Regions from separate parts of the Marinobacter sp. KM021 genome, predicted to be linked through region 3. Evidence: predicted binding sites of a transcription regulator. Region 3 holds the regulator's gene; each other region holds the start of a gene.
The links. Region 3 encodes sigma-54, which starts transcription at its own class of promoters, with help from an activator protein. Its sites were predicted from a motif close to ANTGGCATNNANNTTGCTNT; they were not measured.
Positions count from the first base shown of each region.

Region 1: the regulator sigma-54 is predicted to act here: its motif matches at 1,966-1,985, upstream of RVM24_RS20790 (TorF family putative porin).
Region 2: the regulator sigma-54 is predicted to act here: its motif matches at 1,155-1,174, upstream of RVM24_RS17395 (CmpA/NrtA family ABC transporter substrate-binding protein).
Region 4: the regulator sigma-54 is predicted to act here: its motif matches at 2,208-2,227, upstream of flgA (flagellar basal body P-ring formation chaperone FlgA).

Region 1 is NZ_CP136129.1:4,437,971-4,442,563, reverse strand. Features, by position in the region: gene RVM24_RS20800 (potassium channel protein) at 1-465, shown strand, start outside; gene mgtE (magnesium transporter) at 474-1,829, shown strand; gene RVM24_RS20790 (TorF family putative porin) at 2,025-2,753, shown strand; gene RVM24_RS20785 (CYTH domain-containing protein) at 2,830-3,687, opposite strand; gene RVM24_RS20780 (porin) at 3,782-4,593, opposite strand, start outside.
Region 2 is NZ_CP136129.1:3,724,650-3,729,242, forward strand. Features, by position in the region: gene RVM24_RS17395 (CmpA/NrtA family ABC transporter substrate-binding protein) at 1-966, opposite strand, end outside; gene RVM24_RS17400 (molybdopterin-dependent oxidoreductase) at 1,453-4,128, shown strand; gene RVM24_RS17405 (hypothetical protein) at 4,136-4,593, opposite strand, start outside.
Region 3 is NZ_CP136129.1:2,170,171-2,174,763, forward strand. Features, by position in the region: gene lptC (LPS export ABC transporter periplasmic protein LptC) at 1-448, shown strand, start outside; gene lptA (lipopolysaccharide transport periplasmic protein LptA) at 432-968, shown strand; gene lptB (LPS export ABC transporter ATP-binding protein) at 976-1,701, shown strand; gene RVM24_RS10210 (RNA polymerase factor sigma-54) at 1,891-3,420, shown strand; gene hpf (ribosome hibernation promoting factor) at 3,494-3,796, shown strand; gene ptsN (PTS IIA-like nitrogen regulatory protein PtsN) at 3,895-4,362, shown strand; gene rapZ (RNase adapter RapZ) at 4,403-4,593, shown strand, end outside.
Region 4 is NZ_CP136129.1:1,295,725-1,300,317, forward strand. Features, by position in the region: gene RVM24_RS06070 (LysR family transcriptional regulator) at 1-197, opposite strand, end outside; gene RVM24_RS06075 (hypothetical protein) at 207-383, opposite strand; gene RVM24_RS06080 (CheR family methyltransferase) at 387-1,214, opposite strand; gene RVM24_RS06085 (chemotaxis protein CheV) at 1,252-2,181, opposite strand; gene flgA (flagellar basal body P-ring formation chaperone FlgA) at 2,373-3,074, shown strand; gene flgM (flagellar biosynthesis anti-sigma factor FlgM) at 3,203-3,529, shown strand; gene RVM24_RS06100 (flagella synthesis protein FlgN) at 3,537-4,007, shown strand; gene RVM24_RS06105 (pilus assembly protein PilB) at 4,079-4,593, opposite strand, start outside.

The DNA of each region.
Region 1 (4,593 bases), 2.3 Mb from region 3:
GTGGAATGCGTGAGTGATCACAATCGCGACCGTTTCAAAACACTTGGGGTGCGCACCACGATCCGTCCAGTTCGCACCTACCCGGAGATCATGGTTCGCGCCGTGGTGGCGCCGGGTTCCGAGAAGGTGCTGGAAGACATGTTCAATTACGAACGCGACCATCCTCACCGCTATGATCTGGAGTTGGACGACCTGGTCTGGGCAGACATTGTCAGCGCACTCGTGCGCCACGGCATAGGCACTGCCCTGGCGTATATCGATCACGACAATGAAGTGATTTGCCACCCTCCCACCAATGAAGAGGTCGAGGGCAAGGGACTGATTGTGCTGGTCCGATCAACAGACACCCCATCAGTCTCTGTGGTTGAGGAGGCCCTGGACCGGTACCGGGAATTCCTCAAGCAGTGGCGAGACCTGCACAGTGACAACGAGCAGAAAGCCGAAGCGATGACTCCGAAAGAGTAAGGTAACTAATGTCATACTTGGACTCCGAATTCTACCAGCCCCTATTTGAGGCCATCGCCACCCGTGACGAGGCGCAGATTCAGGCCGCGGCGGCCACCTTCAATGCCGCCGACCTCGCGGAGTTTGTTGAAGAAAACCCGGATAACGAGGAAGGCATCCGCCTTCTCCGGGCCCTGACAACAGAGCAAAGCGCCAAGGTATTCGGTTATATCGGCCCCAACACCCAAACGTTGATCGCGGAGCTCTTGCCCACCCAAGACCTAGCTGAGCTGGTAACCGCCATGCCCTCGGACGAACGGGCCGACTTCTTCAACCTGCTGGATGAGAACCGCCAGCACGCCCTGTTCCAGTCCCTCGCCAGCAAAGAACGGGAAGACCTTCGGCGCCTGGCAAGCTTTGAGGAAGGCACCGCCGGCGCACTGATGAGCTCGGAATACGCGGTGATCAGCACCGGCATGTCCGCCAGCGCGGCGATTAACCTGCTCAGAAACACCGCGCCGGATAAAGAAACCATCTACCAGGCGTACGTGATCGATAACCAGCACAAACTGGTGGGTGCAGTTTCCCTTCGGAACCTGATTACCGCGATGCCCGGCACGCCGGTGGATGACCTGATTGCTACTGGTCTGGTGACCGCCAGCACCGACACTCCCCAGGAAGAAGTGGCCCGACTGATATCACGCTACGACTTGCTGGCACTGCCAATTCTGGATCAGGACGAACGGCTGGTGGGCATCGTCACCTACGATGACGCCATGGATGTTGCCGAAGAAGAAGCCACCGAAGACATCCACAAAGGCGCCACTGTAGGCAAACTGGAAACCGGCCTGAGGGATGCAACGCCGTTCTCGCTCTACCGCTCGCGGGTGCAATGGTTGGTAATTCTGGTATTTGCCAACATCTTTACCGGGGCCGGCATTGCCTATTTTGAAGACATTATTTCCGAACACATTGCGTTGCTGTTCTTCATGCCGCTTCTGGTCGCCAGCGCCGGTAATGCCGGGGCGCAGTCCGCCACGCTGATGGTACGGGGTATGGCCACCGGCGATGTCACGGTAGCCGACTGGGGCAAACTGCTAGGCAAAGAAACCCTGGTAGCCAGTGCCCTGGGGATCACCATGGCTGCCGCCGTAATGGTGGTTGGCTTTATGCGGGCCGGGCCGGAGATTGCCTTTGTGGTGGCGGTTACCATGATCGCTGTGGTGATGGTGGGCAGCCTCATTGGTATGCTGCTGCCTTTCCTGCTGGATAAGCTGAAGTTCGACCCGGCAACGGCAAGTACGCCACTGATAACAACCATTGCCGACGTCAGCGGCGTGCTGATTTACTTCAGCGTGGCAACAGCGCTTCTGAGCCTGTCATAGCTGACGCACCACTCCGTGATACAATCTGGTGCAGCCGCAAAAAGCTGACGCCCCGAGTTAGTGCGCATTGGGATAACTCAGCAACCCCAACAACGGAGGCTTCACGCACGCTTTTGATTTATATGCAGTTTCATTTATTGGCATCGACTGTGCTTTGTCAACCGTGAGTTAATCAATCGATCCAAGAGGTATCCTATGAGACGCAACGCATACAACCTAACTGCTTCGGTACTCACTGCTTCCCTGCTCGGGACGCTGGCCGTGCCAAGTATCGCCCACGCAGAATTGTCTGCAAATATTGGTGCCGTGAGCAACTACATGTTCCGGGGCCTCACCCAGACAGAAGGTGCCTCCGCCATTCAGGGCGGCGTTGACTACGAAGACGCAAGCGGGCTTTACGCCGGAACATGGGTTTCCACGATAGACTTTGGCGACGAGGCCACGCACGAACTGGATCTCTACCTGGGTTTCGCGGGAGAAGTGGAGGGCATCGCGTATGATGTCGGCTACATCTACTACGCCTACACCGATGCCCCGGAAAACATCGATTTCGGTGAAATTTATGGCGAGATCGGGCTGGGTAACTTTGCCGTCGGTGTAGCATACACTGCTCATAGTGAAAACCAGGACGACGTTTTCGATGAGGGCGACATCTACTACTACGGCTCTGCCTCGCTCCCACTGGCGAACGATTTCGCAGCGTCTTTCACCGTTGGCTACTATGATTTCGATGTTGATGGTAAGGCCGGCTTTGAAGATGCCAGTTACGTACACTACTCAGCCAGCCTTGCAAAGGATGCGAGCGAATTGGGCGAGTTCAGCCTTAACGTCGATTACGCGGACATCAGCAAAAGCGATTCTCCCTTCGGCAGCCCACGCGCTGACAAACCGCAGGTTTGGGTAGGCTGGACCAAATCGTTCTGAAACGTTATCTGCCCGGATAACACAGGCAGTAGTGCAGAGAGGGGTCGGTTATCCGGCCCCTTTTTTCTGTGCACCGTCAGCCTTCCGCCAAGGCCAACTGGAGGAAACCCAGGCGCGGCACATGATCAAGCAGATCTCGGGTGTTGCATCCCGATTTCAGAAAGCCCTCTACCTCGCGCCATGTAGCATGACATCCTGACTCCGTGGATTTCTGAGTTAGCTTTCTGAAACAGTCTTCCGGCAATACCAGCACAGCCCCTGTAAGCCAAGAGTCACTCAACGCCCGCAGGAACCCGTTCACACACTCCCCGTCTTCTGCTACCCGTGCTTCTCTGCCGGTGATACCCGCTAGATAATAGCCATGCTCCGCCTTGCTGATCAGGTTTACCAAAACCGGCACTTCGACAGCAAGCGCCTTGGCCCAGCTGAACAGCAACGAAGGGCTTCCAGACTTCAGCTCAAACTCCACCTCGCACAGCGGGTGAGACCTCCCACCGCCGACAACCTCGCCGCAATCGACGGCCACTTCTACAAGTGCGTCAGCAGTTTCAAGCATCACCACCTGCCTAGTGAAGTTGGTTTCGAAGGCCACTTGGAACTTCTCCATATCCAGCCTTTGCTTTAATGGCGTGTCTTCGAGCAACGACAGGTCAAGCTCGGGCCCCGGCAGAGGCCACTCCCACTCCTGCCGGCGATGCGCACCATCGACAAATTCACCCTGGGTTTTCAGGGTCTGGATATACCGATCACCTGCCTGTCGTACCCGCAAAGCCGCTTTCGCCTGATTCAGTGCCGCATCCGGCGTATCGTAATAGCGATTCACCAGGAGTTTTTGACCACCAGGCTTGGCCTCAGGCTGCGCAAGCAACCACTCCAGGGCTTGCGCCTGCGCCCGCTCCGATAGGGTCAGTTTGATTTCAAGTTCGACGGCCATGGCACGCTCCACAAAAAGTCAGGACAGTATAAACACAAAAGCCGGTGACCTGAGTCACCGGCTTTTGAGACTACTTGATTAGCTGGTTAGCTGATCAGAAGTAGTAAACAGCACCAACAGAAGCGATTGAACGCTCGCTCTTGTCGGCAACGCCATATACGCCGTCATCGCCGCCACCGAGGTAGCCCTCGAAGTATACGTACATGTGATCAGACAAGTTATGCAGAGCTTGCAGTGTAACAGTGTCGATATCTTTGTCAGCAAACTGTGCGTCGCTGAAATTGTCGTCGTACTGAGTCAGCTCATAAGAAAGAGCAAACTGGTTCTTACCAAGAGTATAAATACCCATCACGCCAAAGGTGTCGGCCACATCTTTACGGGTGTGGAATTCGCCGGTCAGACGCAGATTGTCCAGGTTGTAGCTGGCACGCAGACCGTAGGTATTCTCATTGTTCACGCTGGGAACGGTGCTTATGCCATTATAAGCGCGGCCACCGTCGTTTGAGTCAACAGCGAACGCCAGCTCAAGGGCATCAACCTCATACATAGCAGCCAGCTGCCACGGGTAGGACTTTTTGCTTACCTGGCCATCGCCGTCACCGTTGATCTGGACAGCGGCGCCGATAGTCAATCCACCGAAATTAGGAGACAGGTATTGAACCATGTCACCCTCACCTGTGTCATAACTCACCGCCTGGTTCATCAGCAATGCGACTTCATAAAATTCTGAAATCTCTGTTACGGCTAGCTCGTAAATTGTGTCGTCGGTACCAACCCAGAGCTGGCCGAAGCTCTCACCCTTAACACCGATGTACGCTTCATCAATACGGAAACGACCTTCTGGATCGTTCGCACTATTGATGTCGTCTGCGCCCAGGCGATCGATTTCGATTTTGAAGAAACCGG
Region 2 (4,593 bases), 1.6 Mb from region 3:
GTTGGCGATCACGTCTTTGTCTGCGCCCACATAGCTGGAGCGGGAAAGGAGCTCTACCGCTTCCTGGCGGTTTGCGTTGTCGTTTTCATCCAGCCAGTAAGCCGCGCGGATCAGTGCCCGCAACAACCGCAGGTGGGTATTGGGATGCTTCTCTGCCCAGGTCTCGGTCACGCCAAAGACTTTCTCAGGGTTGTTTGGCCAGATCTCATAATCGGTGATGACCGGCACCCCGATGCCCTTGAACACCGCCTGCTGATTCCAGGGTTCGCCCACGCAGTAGCCCTGAATGGTGCCAGCTTCCATGGTGGCCGGCATTTGCGGTGGCGGGGTGACGGACAGATGAACATCGGCCTGCAAGGTGCCACTGGTATCACCCCGCTGTGGGGCGTAGAAGCCGGGATTCAGGCCGCCGGCCGCCAGCCAGTAGCGGAGTTCGTAGTTGTGGGTGGACACCGGGAACACCATGCCCATCCGGAACCGCTCGCCTTTGCTCAGGGATTGCTCCACCGCCGGTTTCAGTGCGCTCGCGGAGATCGGGTGGGCGGGTTTGTCGCCATCCATGTCCAGGTGGGGCTTCATCGTTTCCCACACTGCGTTGGACACGGTAATCGCGTTGCCGTTGAGGTCCATGCTGAAGGCGGTAATGATGTTGGCCTGAGTGCCATAGCCAATGGACGCGCCCAAAGGCTGGCCGGCTAGCATGTGGGCACCGTCCAGCTCGCCGGTGATCACCCGGTCCAGCAGCACTTTCCAGTTGGCCTGGGCCTCCAGTTCCACGAACAGGCCTTCGTCCAGGAAGTAGCCCTGTTCCCAGGCAACCGCCAGTGGCGCCATATCGGTGAGTTTGATGAAGCCCAGTTTCAGGTCTGGTTTCTCGGCCGGCCCGATGCTCGCCTGGGCCAGTGTGCTCAGCCCAATCAGCGCGGCTGTGAGCAAGCCCCTGAGTTGATGACGGCGTGTGTTCATGCTGTTACCTCTCTGTGTCTCTCTTTTCTGGCGCGCAAAAAAAACGCCCACCCTCCGTTTCCGGAGAGCAGGCGCCAATGCCTTAGAACGAGAGATGTGATGTCTTGATGATTCGCTGTTACCTCAGCATAAGCCGTGCCATTTTTTAATATTCATAGTTTTCAAAGGCTTGATATTCCCTTCCGTGTTGAGCGAGGAAAACGCCAATCGAGCCCGGTCTGTTTTTGGTGCAACCTGAGCGATTTCGCACCAATGTGAAACCTCAAGGCAGAAGTGTATCCCGGCCTGCCGGAGCCGATGGATCTGCTGAACAAGGCCGTAGCCCGGGCGCTGCCACAAGGCCGGCCGGGCAAGTGCTGTTTTGGCAATCGCTGGCCCCGTTATTGCTTTCCATAAAACAGACAATTTTGGCAAAGAAGCCCGCCCCGGCTCTGGAAACAGACCCCGGATGGCGGGCTTTTTTATGGGTAAAGCAGAGGATTGATCATGAAAAACCGCCGAACCACTCCCGGAAGTACCGCCACCACCTGCCCTTATTGCGGTGTGGGCTGTGGTGTTCTGGCGAAACCTGACGGCGTTCAGGGCGATGTAGGGCACCCGGCCAATAAGGGCCGCCTTTGCGTCAAAGGCTCGGCGTTGCATGAGACCGTGACCGGACACGACCGGTTGCTGGCCTCTCGTGTGGCAGGGCATAACGTTGAGTGGTCGGAAGCTATTGACCGGGTAGCGGAGGCCATCCGTGTTTCGGTCAGAGACCATGGCCCGGAGTCTGTGGCTTTTTACCTGTCTGGCCAGCTGCTCACAGAGGACTATTACATTGCCAACAAGCTGGCCAAGGGCTTTATTGGCACCCCGCACGTGGATACCAATTCCCGGTTGTGCATGTCGTCTGCCGTGGCAGCCCACAAGAGGGCGTTTGGTGAGGACTGCGTGCCCGGCTGTTATGAGGACCTCGAGCTGGCGGACTTGCTGGTGCTGGCGGGCAGTAATGCCGCCTGGACGCATCCGGTACTTTATCAGCGGATAAAAGCGTCCCACCGGCCCGGGCGCAAAGTGGTAGCCATTGACCCAAGGCAAACCGCAACCACAGAGATGGCTGACCTGCACCTGCAACTGCGGCCGGGAACCGACACCCTGCTGTTCAATGGCTTGCTGGTTTGGCTGCATGACCACGGAGCCCTGGCCACACAGTACCTGGAACAGCATTGCAATGGATTCGAGGAGACTCTGAGTGTGGCCCGCGCCTGTGCGCCTTCGATACTGGCGGTCGCCCGCGGATGTGACCTTCGGGCTGCGGATGTGGAACGCTTCTATCGGTGGTTTGCCGAGACCGATCGGACAGTCACCGCCTTTTCCCAGGGCATCAATCAGTCGGTGGCTGGCACCGACAAAGCCAACGCTATTATCAACTGCCACCTGGCCACAGGGCGCGTTGGCCGGCCCGGTGCCAGTCCGTTTTCACTCACCGGTCAACCCAACGCCATGGGTGGGCGGGAAGTGGGCGGTCTGGCCAACACCCTGGCGGCCCACATGGATTACGACACGCCGGGCGCGGTGCAACGGGTTGCCGACTTCTGGCACAGTGAAAAGTTGGCAGCGGGACCGGGCTATAAGGCGGTGGATCTGTTTGAAGCCGTTCATCGGGGCGACATCCGGGTGCTCTGGGTGATGGGCACCAATCCTGCGGTCAGCCTGCCCGACAACGCCCGGGTCAGGGAGGCCCTTGCGCGATGCGAGACGCTTATAGTGTCAGACTGCGTGGCCCAGACCGATACCACGGCGTTTGCCGATATTCTGTTGCCTGCTGCCGGTTGGGGCGAGAAGGACGGTACCGTGACCAACTCGGAACGGTGCATTTCACGCCAGCGTCGATTTTTGCCAGTGCCAGAGGGTGTCCGGCCGGATTGGCGAATCATCCGGGATATCGCCCAGGCGCTCGGTTATGGTCACGCCTTTGACTACCAGGAACCTGCGGAGATTTTCAGAGAACACGCGGCACTGTCCGGTTACGGTAACGGCGGTGAGAGAGTGTTTGATATTTCCGCCCTGGCCAAGCTGAGTTCCACGGAATATGACCGGCTCCAACCCGTGCAGTGGCCGCTTACCGGGGGCAATCCCGGTGCCTGGTTGCAGACCCGCCGGCTGTTCTCCGATGGTCGCTTTCCCACGCCCGATGGCCGCGCCCGCCTGGTACCGGTTTCGAACCTGCCGCCCGGACAGCAGCCCGATGCCCGGCATCCCCTGATCGTGAATACCGGTCGTATTCGGGACCAGTGGCACACCATGACGCGCACGGCACTGGCGCCCAGACTGTTTGCCCATCGCAGTGAGCCCTTTATCGAGGTTCACCCGAAGGACATCGCCACCTTTGGTTTGATTGAAGGTGCACTGGCCACGCTGACAGGGCATGCCCGAAAGGGGTTCACCGGCCGGGTCCGGGCCAGCCCGGCACAGAGACCCGGAGAGGTATTCGTTCCCATTCACTGGAATCGGCAGTTTGCATCCTCAGCCCTGGCCTCCGACCTGATCGCCCCCGTCGTCGACCCGATTTCAGGGCAACCGGAAGCCAAATTTGGCGTAGCCTCCCTTCGGCCACTAATCACTCGATGGCAAGCCCGGCTGATGCTGCCCGCGGCCGGGGGCACCGCATTGGACGCCAGGTCACTGGACTACTGGAGCCACCAGGCACTGCCTCATAGCCGGTCCTGGTGGCTGGCCGGTCGCCGGTCAATGGACTGGCGTGAATGGGCCCAGCAGATTTTCGCCAGGGAACCGGAGCTGGTTATGCAAGATAGTGCCCGGCGTCGCTTTCGTGCGGCCTGGCTCACCGGCAACCGGTTGGATGGCGTATTGCTGGTAGAGCCCTGTGTGCAAACCATGCCGGACCTCGGCTGGTTGGATGACTGTTTTGGCTCCGAGAACCTGACACCGGAGCAGCGCCGATCCTTGTTGGCTGCAGGTTCGATCGATGCAGAACCGACCGGGCCGCTGGTCTGCAGCTGTTTCCAGGTAGGCGAGCGCCAGATCAACCAGGCAATCGAAGATGGGGCCGCCAGCGTTGAAGCATTGGGCCAGCGGCTGCAGTGCGGCAGCAATTGTGGTTCTTGTATACCTGAGATTCGTGGCTTGCTGGCGAAATCGGCGGATCGGGAGCCTGCCTGAAACCGGATCAGTCCGGGCGGCGTAGGAGGGAAACCGGTACCCGGTACCGCAAACCGCGGGCATTCAAAGTAACCGCAACCGTGCAGGTTTTTCGGTTCACCCGGACAACCTGGCCCCGTTTCTCGTGCCGGCCTTCGCCAAAACAGACCGCATCGCCGACCTGCCACTGCCGGAGCTCCCGGACTGGACTGGGGAATACAAACGGTGTGCTGGGCAACGTCACTCCCGCTTCTACGGCAGTCTCCTCAAGGTACTGCCGGGTGGCGACCGACGCACCACTGCTATACAACCCGTCCAGCGCTTCATAGAAATGCCGGTTATGCACCGAACCATAGTGCCGCTGGCCTGCACTGTATTGCAGCAAATGGGCAAACTCATGGCAGCAGGTGTGGGCCAGCAGGTTCAATACACTCACCTCACCCCCAAAATAACCCCGACTCCGGATTTCCCGAGTCGATAACCAGC
Region 3 (4,593 bases):
GGAACCCGACAGTTTTATCATCGAGGGCCGCTACACAACCTGGGACGAACACGGCAACCTGAAGATGTCGATATCCAGCCCCCGAATTGAGCAGTTTGAAGACACCAACTACGCCACCATGAATGCCCCAAGAGCCAGGATTTTCAGCGAACAGGCCACCCCACCATGGATAATCGAAGCGGATGAAGGTAGCCTCCGGCAAGACGATGATCAGGTGACCTTGACGGGCAACGTTGTCGTACTCCGGCAAACCGGCGACTCTGAAGCCACTCTGAAAACCGAATCACTGACCCTGGATAACCGCCAGGGCACGGTATACACCGATCAACCGGTCACCATTACCGAACCGTTCGGCGTTACCCAGGCCAATGGCATGAAAGCCTGGGTAAACGAACGCATACTGGAACTCAACTCCCGGGTGGAAGGGCAATATGAAACCATCAGGTAAGCGCACACACCGACTGCCGGTCATGCTGGCCGCACTGATGCTGGCCAGCCCGGCAACCGCGTTTGATCTGGATTCCGACACCCCCATCAAGGTCAGCGCTGATTCCGCCCGCCTGGACGATACCGAAGGGACCGCCATCTACACCGGTGACGTTGAACTGGTCCAGGGGGCCACCCAGCTGAACGCAGAGCGGGTGGTGCTGTACCGAAGCCCCGAAGGTCTCAGCCGGATTGAGGCGAACGGCGAACCCGCCCGATATCGCCAGCCGGCACGGGAAGGTGAAGCCATGACAGACGCCCGGGCGCGGACCATCACCTGGTCAGCGGCGGAAAACCGGCTGACGTTCGAGCGCCAGGCAGTGATTGAGCAAGGCAACAATGTGTTCCGGGGCGACGTCATCCAATACGACACCGTGCGCAGGGTGGTCACGGCAGAAGGCGGCACGCCTTCGGAAGAAAGCTCTGGCCGGGTGGAAATGGTGATTCAGCCTCGCGGCTCCAGCAACCTCACAGACGAATAGGTTACTGATGGCAGTTCTCAGGGCCAGCAACCTGGCAAAAAGCTACAAACAGAAAAAAGTGGTTCTGGATGTGTCTCTGGAAATCCGGTCCGGAGAAATCGTAGGCCTGCTCGGCCCCAACGGAGCAGGGAAAACTACCTGTTTTTACATGATTGTCGGGCTTGTACCCTCCGACCGCGGCCGAATCACCATTGACAGCCAGGACATCACGCCCCTGCCCATGCATGGCCGGGCACGCAAAGGCATCGGCTACCTGCCCCAGGAAGCCTCGGTATTCCGCAAACTAACCGTGCGCGACAACATCATGGCCATTCTGGAAACCCGAAAAGGCATGAAACGGCCGGAGCGGGAAGCCAAACTTGAGGAACTGCTCGAGGAATTTCACATCACCCATATCCGGGACAGCCTGGGTATGGCGTTGTCCGGTGGTGAACGGCGGCGCGTCGAAATCGCCAGAGCGCTGGCCATGGAACCTGCGTTTATTCTGCTGGATGAGCCCTTCGCCGGGGTAGACCCGATTTCAGTCAGTGACATCAAGCACATCATTCGGCATTTGCGGGACAAGGGCATTGGCGTGCTGATCACCGATCACAACGTGCGGGAAACCCTCGATATTTGTGAAAACGCCTACATTGTCTCCGGCGGCCATATCATCGCCTCCGGCAATGCGGAAGCCATCCTGGCCAACCAGCAGGTCAAGGAAGTCTACCTGGGTGATGAGTTCCACCTGTGAGCGGAAGAAAACCCCTCGACGACCGAGGTCTGATTGTTTTGATGATCTGTAGCAAGTAAACTCGGCAAAGAACTTGCTTATACTGATACCAGTGAGCGGCAAGTAACCAGCGTATAACAATTTTTTTGCCTGACAGCAGGCAACGTCACTACCGGGACACCCTTGATTTATGGATCTTGAGCCATGGTTATGAAAGCCTCATTACAGCTTAAGATGGGCCAGAGTCTGACCATGACGCCCCAGCTGCAACAGGCCATTCGCCTGCTTCAGCTTTCCACCCTCGACCTCCAGCAGGAAATCCAGCAGGCACTGGAATCCAACCCCATGCTGGAAACCTCCGAGGATGACGATCAGTCTGACACCCCCGATACGGATGACGATACCTGGGACGAACATAAAGACCGGGATTCCGACCACGATGAACCAGCCACCGAGGCTGCCTCTGACTGGGATGAAAACGAAAATGGCCCGGACTGGGCTTCCGAAAACGACATCCCGGATAACATCCCCGACGACCTGCCCGTAGACACCGCCTGGGACGATATCTACCAGTCTGCACCGGCGCCAGCCAGCAAAGGGGACGACGAGAACGAATCGGATTTCGAAACCCGCAATTCACCGGCCGAAACCCTTCAGGACCACCTGGAATGGCAGCTCAACCTGACCCCCATGAGCGAGCGTGACCAGGCAATCGCCCACGCCCTGATGGACGCTGTGGATGAGCGCGGTTACCTGACCTCACCGATTGAGGAAATCCATTCCGGCCTGCAGGACGAAACCGAAGAAGACCCCCTGGAACTGGACGAAGTGGAAGCGGTTCTGCACCGACTCCAACACTTCGACCCGCCCGGCGTGTTCGCCAGAGACCTGCAGGAATGCCTGCTGATTCAGCTCAACCAGTTACCGCCAGACACTCCCTGGCTTCGCCAGGCGCGCCTGGTGGTTACCCAGTTCCTGCATCTTCTGGGCAACCGGGATTACGCCCAACTGCTGCGCCGCAGCCGGTTGAAGGAAGACCAGCTCAGAGACGTGCTGGCCCTGATTACCAGCCTGAACCCAAGGCCGGGCGATGTTATTGACCGAGCTGAACCAGACTACGTCATTCCAGACGTGATCGTAAGGAAGCATGAGGGCCGGTGGCGTGTGGAATTGAATCCGGAGATTGCCCCTCGTATTCGGGTTAACGCCAGTTATGCGTCACTTATCCGCCGGGCCGACAGCAGTGCCGACAATACCTACCTGCGGGATCAGTTGCAGGAAGCCAAGTGGTTCATCAAAAGTCTGCAAAGCCGAAATGAAACCCTTCTGAAAGTGGCGACCCGAATCGTTGAACACCAGCAAGGCTTTCTGGACCACGGCGAGGAGGCCATGAAGCCGTTGATCCTGTCTGACATCGCTCAGGCGGTGGAAATGCACGAGTCCACCATTTCCCGGGTGACCACACAAAAATACATGCACACGCCCCGGGGCATCTTTGAGCTCAAGTACTTTTTCTCCAGCCACGTCAGTACCGCCGAGGGAGGCGAATGTTCCTCCACGGCAATTCGTGCGATGATCAAAAAACTGATTTCAGAAGAAACTCCAAAAAAGCCGTTGAGCGATAGCAAGATTGCAGCCATGCTTGGAGATCAGGGCATCAATGTGGCCCGGCGCACCGTTGCCAAATACCGGGAGGCCATGCACATCCCTCCCTCGAACGAGCGCAAACGACTGGTTTAATATTTTGCCAGTGCATGAAGCACTGGCCCTCAGCCCGGTGGTAACACCGGCATGATGACAACAGGAGACGCCTATGCAACTCAACATTTCAGGCCATCACGTAGAACTGACCCCTGCACTGAAGGATTACGTCAACACCAAGTTCGAGAAGCTGGAGCGTCACTTTGACCACATCAGTAACTGTCAGGTGACGCTGGAAGTTGAGAAGGTACGTCAGATGGCCGAAGCCACCCTGCATGTTATCGGTGGCGAGATCCACGCAAAGGCAGAAAATGAGGATATGTACGCGGCTATTGACGCGCTGGTAGACAAGCTGGACCGCCAGATCCTCAAGCACAAAGAAAAGAACGTAGACCGGATGCACGGTAACGGCTGAGCACGCGTTCCGCGCCAGTCTACCGGGTGTTTCAATGAAGCGAGCTGCGGCGGGGCTTACCGGCCGCAGCCTTTTTTTTACGGAATCCAAGTCGATCCATGAGCGAATCATCCCTGACTATCGACAACATTCTGGCTCCTGCACTGACGCTGTGCCGGGTGCCAGCCTCCAGTAAAAAGCGGGTGCTGGAAACTATCGCAGAGCAGATTCATCATCAGGATGAAACCCTCAGCGATACCGAAATTTTCAGCAATCTGGTTTCTCGCGAGCGGCTTGGCAGCACAGGTATTGGCCAGGGCATCGCCATACCCCATTGCCGTCTTGAAGGGCTTGACCGGGTTATTGGCGTACTAATGACCCTGGAGGAGAGTATCGATTTCGACTCCATCGACAATCAGCCGGTAGACCTGGTGTTTGCCCTGATCGTACCCAAAGAAGCCACCAGCGAACATCTTGAACTGCTCAGCCAACTGGCGGAGAAATTCAACGATAACGGTTTCTGCGAACAGCTTCGCCAATGTCAGGATGCCAGTTCGCTTTACCAGCGTATGACCGCGGCATCCTGATAAGCAGTAGCACCAACAGAAGCAGGCAGGAGCGTCCATCATGAAACTGATCATCGTCAGTGGCCGATCCGGGTCCGGTAAGAGTACCGCGTTGCATGTGCTCGAAGATCTGGGTTTTTATTGCATTGATAACCTTCCCATCGGACTGCTGTTCCCGCTGACCCGGGAAGCGGCGCAACAGGAAACGCCGGGGCGGCTCCGGAAAATGGCCGTCAGCATCGACGCCCGCAA
Region 4 (4,593 bases), 870 kb from region 3:
AATTGCCCCAGTTCGGTCAGGACCAGACGCCGCCTTTCCCGGCTGAACAACTGCCCTCCGACTGATTCCTCGAAAGTGGCAAGCTGGCCACTCAGGGTTTGCGGCGCAAGATCGAGCAGCTCGCTGGCTTTGGCAATCGAGCCCTCACGGCTGATGACCCAGAAATAATAGAGGTGCCTGAGATTAAGCTGATCCATGACGTAAACCTACAGATAATGGTGAAAGCTGATACCGCTGGCCGCTAGCAATCCGACCGGCAAGGTGGCCAGCTCTGGCGCAGGTGCCAGCAAACGCCCCTGGATGGAGCCGATGAATACGATAAAAGGCGCGGTGCACATGGCCAGCGCCTGGGCAGCCACCAGCACCCAGACATTCAATGGCATGAGTTATTTCTTCCTGTAGATAATGCCGGGGTGGCACTGAACCATCTCGTACAGATCAGGAAGGCCGTTCAACGATTCAGAGGCGCCCAGAATGAGATAGCCACCGGGGTTGAGAGCCCCGTGCAATCGAGTAAGGATGTCTTTCTTGAGGTCCGCGGAAAAATAGATCAGTACGTTTCGGCACATGATGATGTCGAACTTGCCAAGCATGTACCGCTCAAGCAGATTGAGTTCCTTGAACTCCACCATGGCCTTGATTTGCGGCTTTATCTGCCAGCCACCGTTGGCAGAGGGCGTAAAAAACTGCTTCTGCCGCTCTGGTGACAGCCCACGACCGATGGCGATCATTTCATATTCGCCCCGCCGGGCCACTTCCAGGACGCTTTTGGAAATATCCGTTGCGGTAATTTTTACGTCCCGCAACTTCCCGGGCCGGTTGCGCCGGAACTCATCCACAACCATACCTACCGAGTAGGGTTCCTGTCCTGTTGAGCACGCAGCAGACCAGATGCGAAGCGGTTGAAGCGAATTGCGCTCGGCGAACTCCGGCAATAGCTTGTCCTGAAGGATACGAAATGGGTGGTTGTCCCGAAACCAGAGGGTCTCGTTGGTGGTCATGGCATCGATAACCAGCTCACGCAGGCCGCTGCGCCCCACCCGCTTCAAGCGATCGAGAAGCTCACCCAGTGAATTCAGGTTGTTTTCCTCAAGAATCCTGCGTAGACGGCTCTTCACCAGGTACTGCTTGTTGTCACCCAAAAGAATGCCACAAGCGTCCTGCAGGAATGTCTTGAAGGCTTCGTATTCCTGAGGCGTAATTTCCGCTTTCATTGGATCTCTATCGTGGGTAAGTCCATGAGCCGAGGCATCAGTTCTGGTCAATAATTTCCATTACCCGCTCGGCAAGCTCGTCCGGGCTGAATTTCGCCATGAAGTCATCGGCACCGACCTTCTGAACCATCGCCCGGTTAAAGACACCACTCAGGGATGTATGGAGCATCACATACATGCCGCTGAGCGCCGGATTCTCTTTGATTCTGGTAACGAGGGTATAACCGTCCATCTCCGGCATTTCCACATCGGAAATGATCAACGATAAGTGGTCTCGGGCACTGGAACCATCCCCCGTGATCTCCTTGAGATAGTTCAACGCCTGTTTGCCGTCATTCTTTGTGACCACTTCCATTCCAATCGCGGTCAGGCAGCGCTCGATCTGGCGCCTCGCCACAGACGAATCATCAACAACCAGTACCGGCAAATGTCCGGGCACACGCTCGGCGCTGCGAGTTTTCAGCTCTTCGGTGACATCTTCCCTGAGCGGAGAAACTTCTGCAAGAATCTTTTCTACATCTATGATTTCTACAAGTTTGTCATCAATCTTGGTGACCGCCGTCAAGTACACATCCTTGCCAGCCCCCTTGGGTGGCGGGAGGATATCTTCCCAGTTCATATTCATGATCCGGTCGACACCAGTCACCAGAAAGCCCTGAGTTTTGCGGTTGTACTCAGTAATGATCACAAAGCTTGTTGTCAGCTCTTCCTGTGGAATGCCTGCCATGCCTATGGCCATGCTCAGGTCGATGATGGGAATGGTCTCGCCACGGATATGGGACACGCCCCGAACCACCTGGCGGCTATTAGGAATCGATGACAATTTCGGGCATTGAAGGACCTCCTTCACCTTGAAAACGTTAATCCCGTATAGCTGCCGCCCCCGCAAACGGAACAACAACAGCTCAAGCCGGTTCTGACCAACCAGCTGCGTACGCTGGTTAACGCTGTCCAACACCCCTGCCATAATTTTATACTCCCGGCATGCCGAAGACCGGCACAGAATTTGCTCAAACAATACTAACTGCTTGTTTACGCGAATCTGGGCCAAAACATTGACGCCCAGCATCCAATTAGGGTTAACGGCTCCGATGGCGTTTTCCTTAACGGAATTCTTGTAAATGCGCCTAACTGACAGCATAGGACAAAGCCGTGCAGATGCGAACCATCTTTTTGGCGACCTTTTGCCTATATAACCTGGGCCTGAATGCGGTCGCTGCGGCCACCACCGCAAGCGAGATACGCGATGCCGCCGGTCAATTTATCGAAGCCTGGGCCGACCAGCAGCGCCAACAACAATACGAGGTGAACTTCACTGTCGGCAGCATCGATAGCCGGCTTAGCCTGGCTGCTTGCGAACGGGCACTCGAAACCGCATTTACCAATGACCCCCTCAGGACGACATCGCCATCGGTAATGGTGTCCTGTGCCGGGGAGCGGCCATGGCGGATGTTCGTCACAGCCAGTGTCGAAGTACACGGCCCTGCCCTTGTTGCGGCTCGGCCTTTGGCCCGCGGTGAGCGCATCAGCGGTGAACTGTTGCAGGAAAAGCAGGTGCAGATCAACGCCAGCCGCAGGGGCATTCTCACGGATATTGAACAGGTATCCGGCATGCTGGTGAGGCGACCAGTTAATGCAGGGTCGGTGCTGACGCCGGACCTGCTCGAAGCTCCCAATGCCGTTGAGCGGGGCGATCATGTTATCATCACCGCCAAATCCGCGGTGTTCTCGGTCAGTTCCCGAGGCAAGGCCCTGGCCAGTGCCAGTGTCGGCGAGCAAGTGATGGTTGAGAATCTGCAATCAGCACGCACGGTTCGGGCAACGGTCACGGCTCCTGGCCGGGTGGAAATTGCCATGTAACGGCAAATCCGTGCCCAGCGGCAAATTTTTTCCGTTTTATTCTAAAGGTCGGCTAAACGCTGCCGATAAGCAGACATAAACTCGATTCCGCCACCTCTGAAGGTGGCCACAGGCAAGCAGGTACCCTTATGTCAGTTGACTTAAATGGAATTGGCCCCGGCCAGGTCAACACCACCAGAACCACGGCCGACAAAGCAACAGGCAGCCAGAGTGCGCCCTCCACGGCTGGAGAGCAGGCAAAGGCTCAAAGCACGGCTGCACGCGGCGACAACGTCAGTCTCAGTAATCAGGCCAAAAACCTGAAGCAGCTGGAACAGAAACTGGGCGATTACCCGGAAATGGACGACGACCGCATTGCGCAGATTCGCGCAGCACTGGAAGATGGCACCTACAAAATTGATGCAGAGAAACTGGCCCAGAAAATGCTTGAGATGGATAAAAGCATTTTCGGGTGAGTAAAACATGGCTGCAATCATTGAATTGAAGACCCTTCTCTCAGAAGACATCCGCCAGCTTGAAACCCTGGCGGATCTTCTCAACCAGGAAAAACAACTCCTGGCGTCCTCCGACATCGCTCCGCTCCAGGAAATCACCACTCAGAAAAACAACATCCTGACGGATATCCGTGAGCGTGCGAAACAAAAGATCCGCCTGTTGGTGAACATGGGGTACCGACCGGATGCCGGCGAGCCCTCCAGATTTATCCGTGCCGGTGGCATGGAAGACCTGTACCAACTCTGGAAAACCGCCGATGGGCGCCTTCGTGCTTGCCAGGAACTGAACCAGAACAACGGTCGTGTTGTCGGACACCTTCAAAAACGCCTGACGAGGCTCACGGACATCTTCCGTGGCGCCTCTGCCCAACAGAAGCTTTATGGTGCCAAGGGCGAACAAACCAGTGTATCCAGCGGCAACATTCTAGCCAGCGCCTGACCGACCCGGCAAACAAAAACGCCCGGATGGGCTATCCGGGCGTTTTTCGTTAGACTCACCTTACCCGTGCATTAACGGGTGTAGATCGTCATCTGGGAATCCGGATGAAACCGTATGTTGTGAATGCTGACGTTCCCCATGGATGGACTGTGATTGCCACTCACGCGGATGTTGTCCATCCGGATCTCCTCAATCCGCTCGGGAAACGCCAGCCTCAGGGCGCCATCCTCTCGAATGGAATAGCGGGGCTCACCCTCCCTGTAGTGAACACCAGAGATGGTCAGATCGGAATCGAGGAAACTGAGCACTGGCACAAAAATGTTGGCGGCCAGCTTGATTCCCTCTACTGAGTCGAGTCCGGCGAGTTCCGGATCATCAACCGCACCGCCAGCATTTCCCGGCATTGCGGCAACCGTTTCAATACGCTCCAGCAAGCCCACACTGCTTTGAGCCGTTACGCCGGCCATATCGCTGTCAGACAGAGGCGCAAAGTCCCCCTTTTCATATAACTGACCGGCCTGCGCAGGCAGGGATGCCGCGCTGGTATTGCCGGCCGCCAGCGACACCAACGGCTGAAACGGCAACG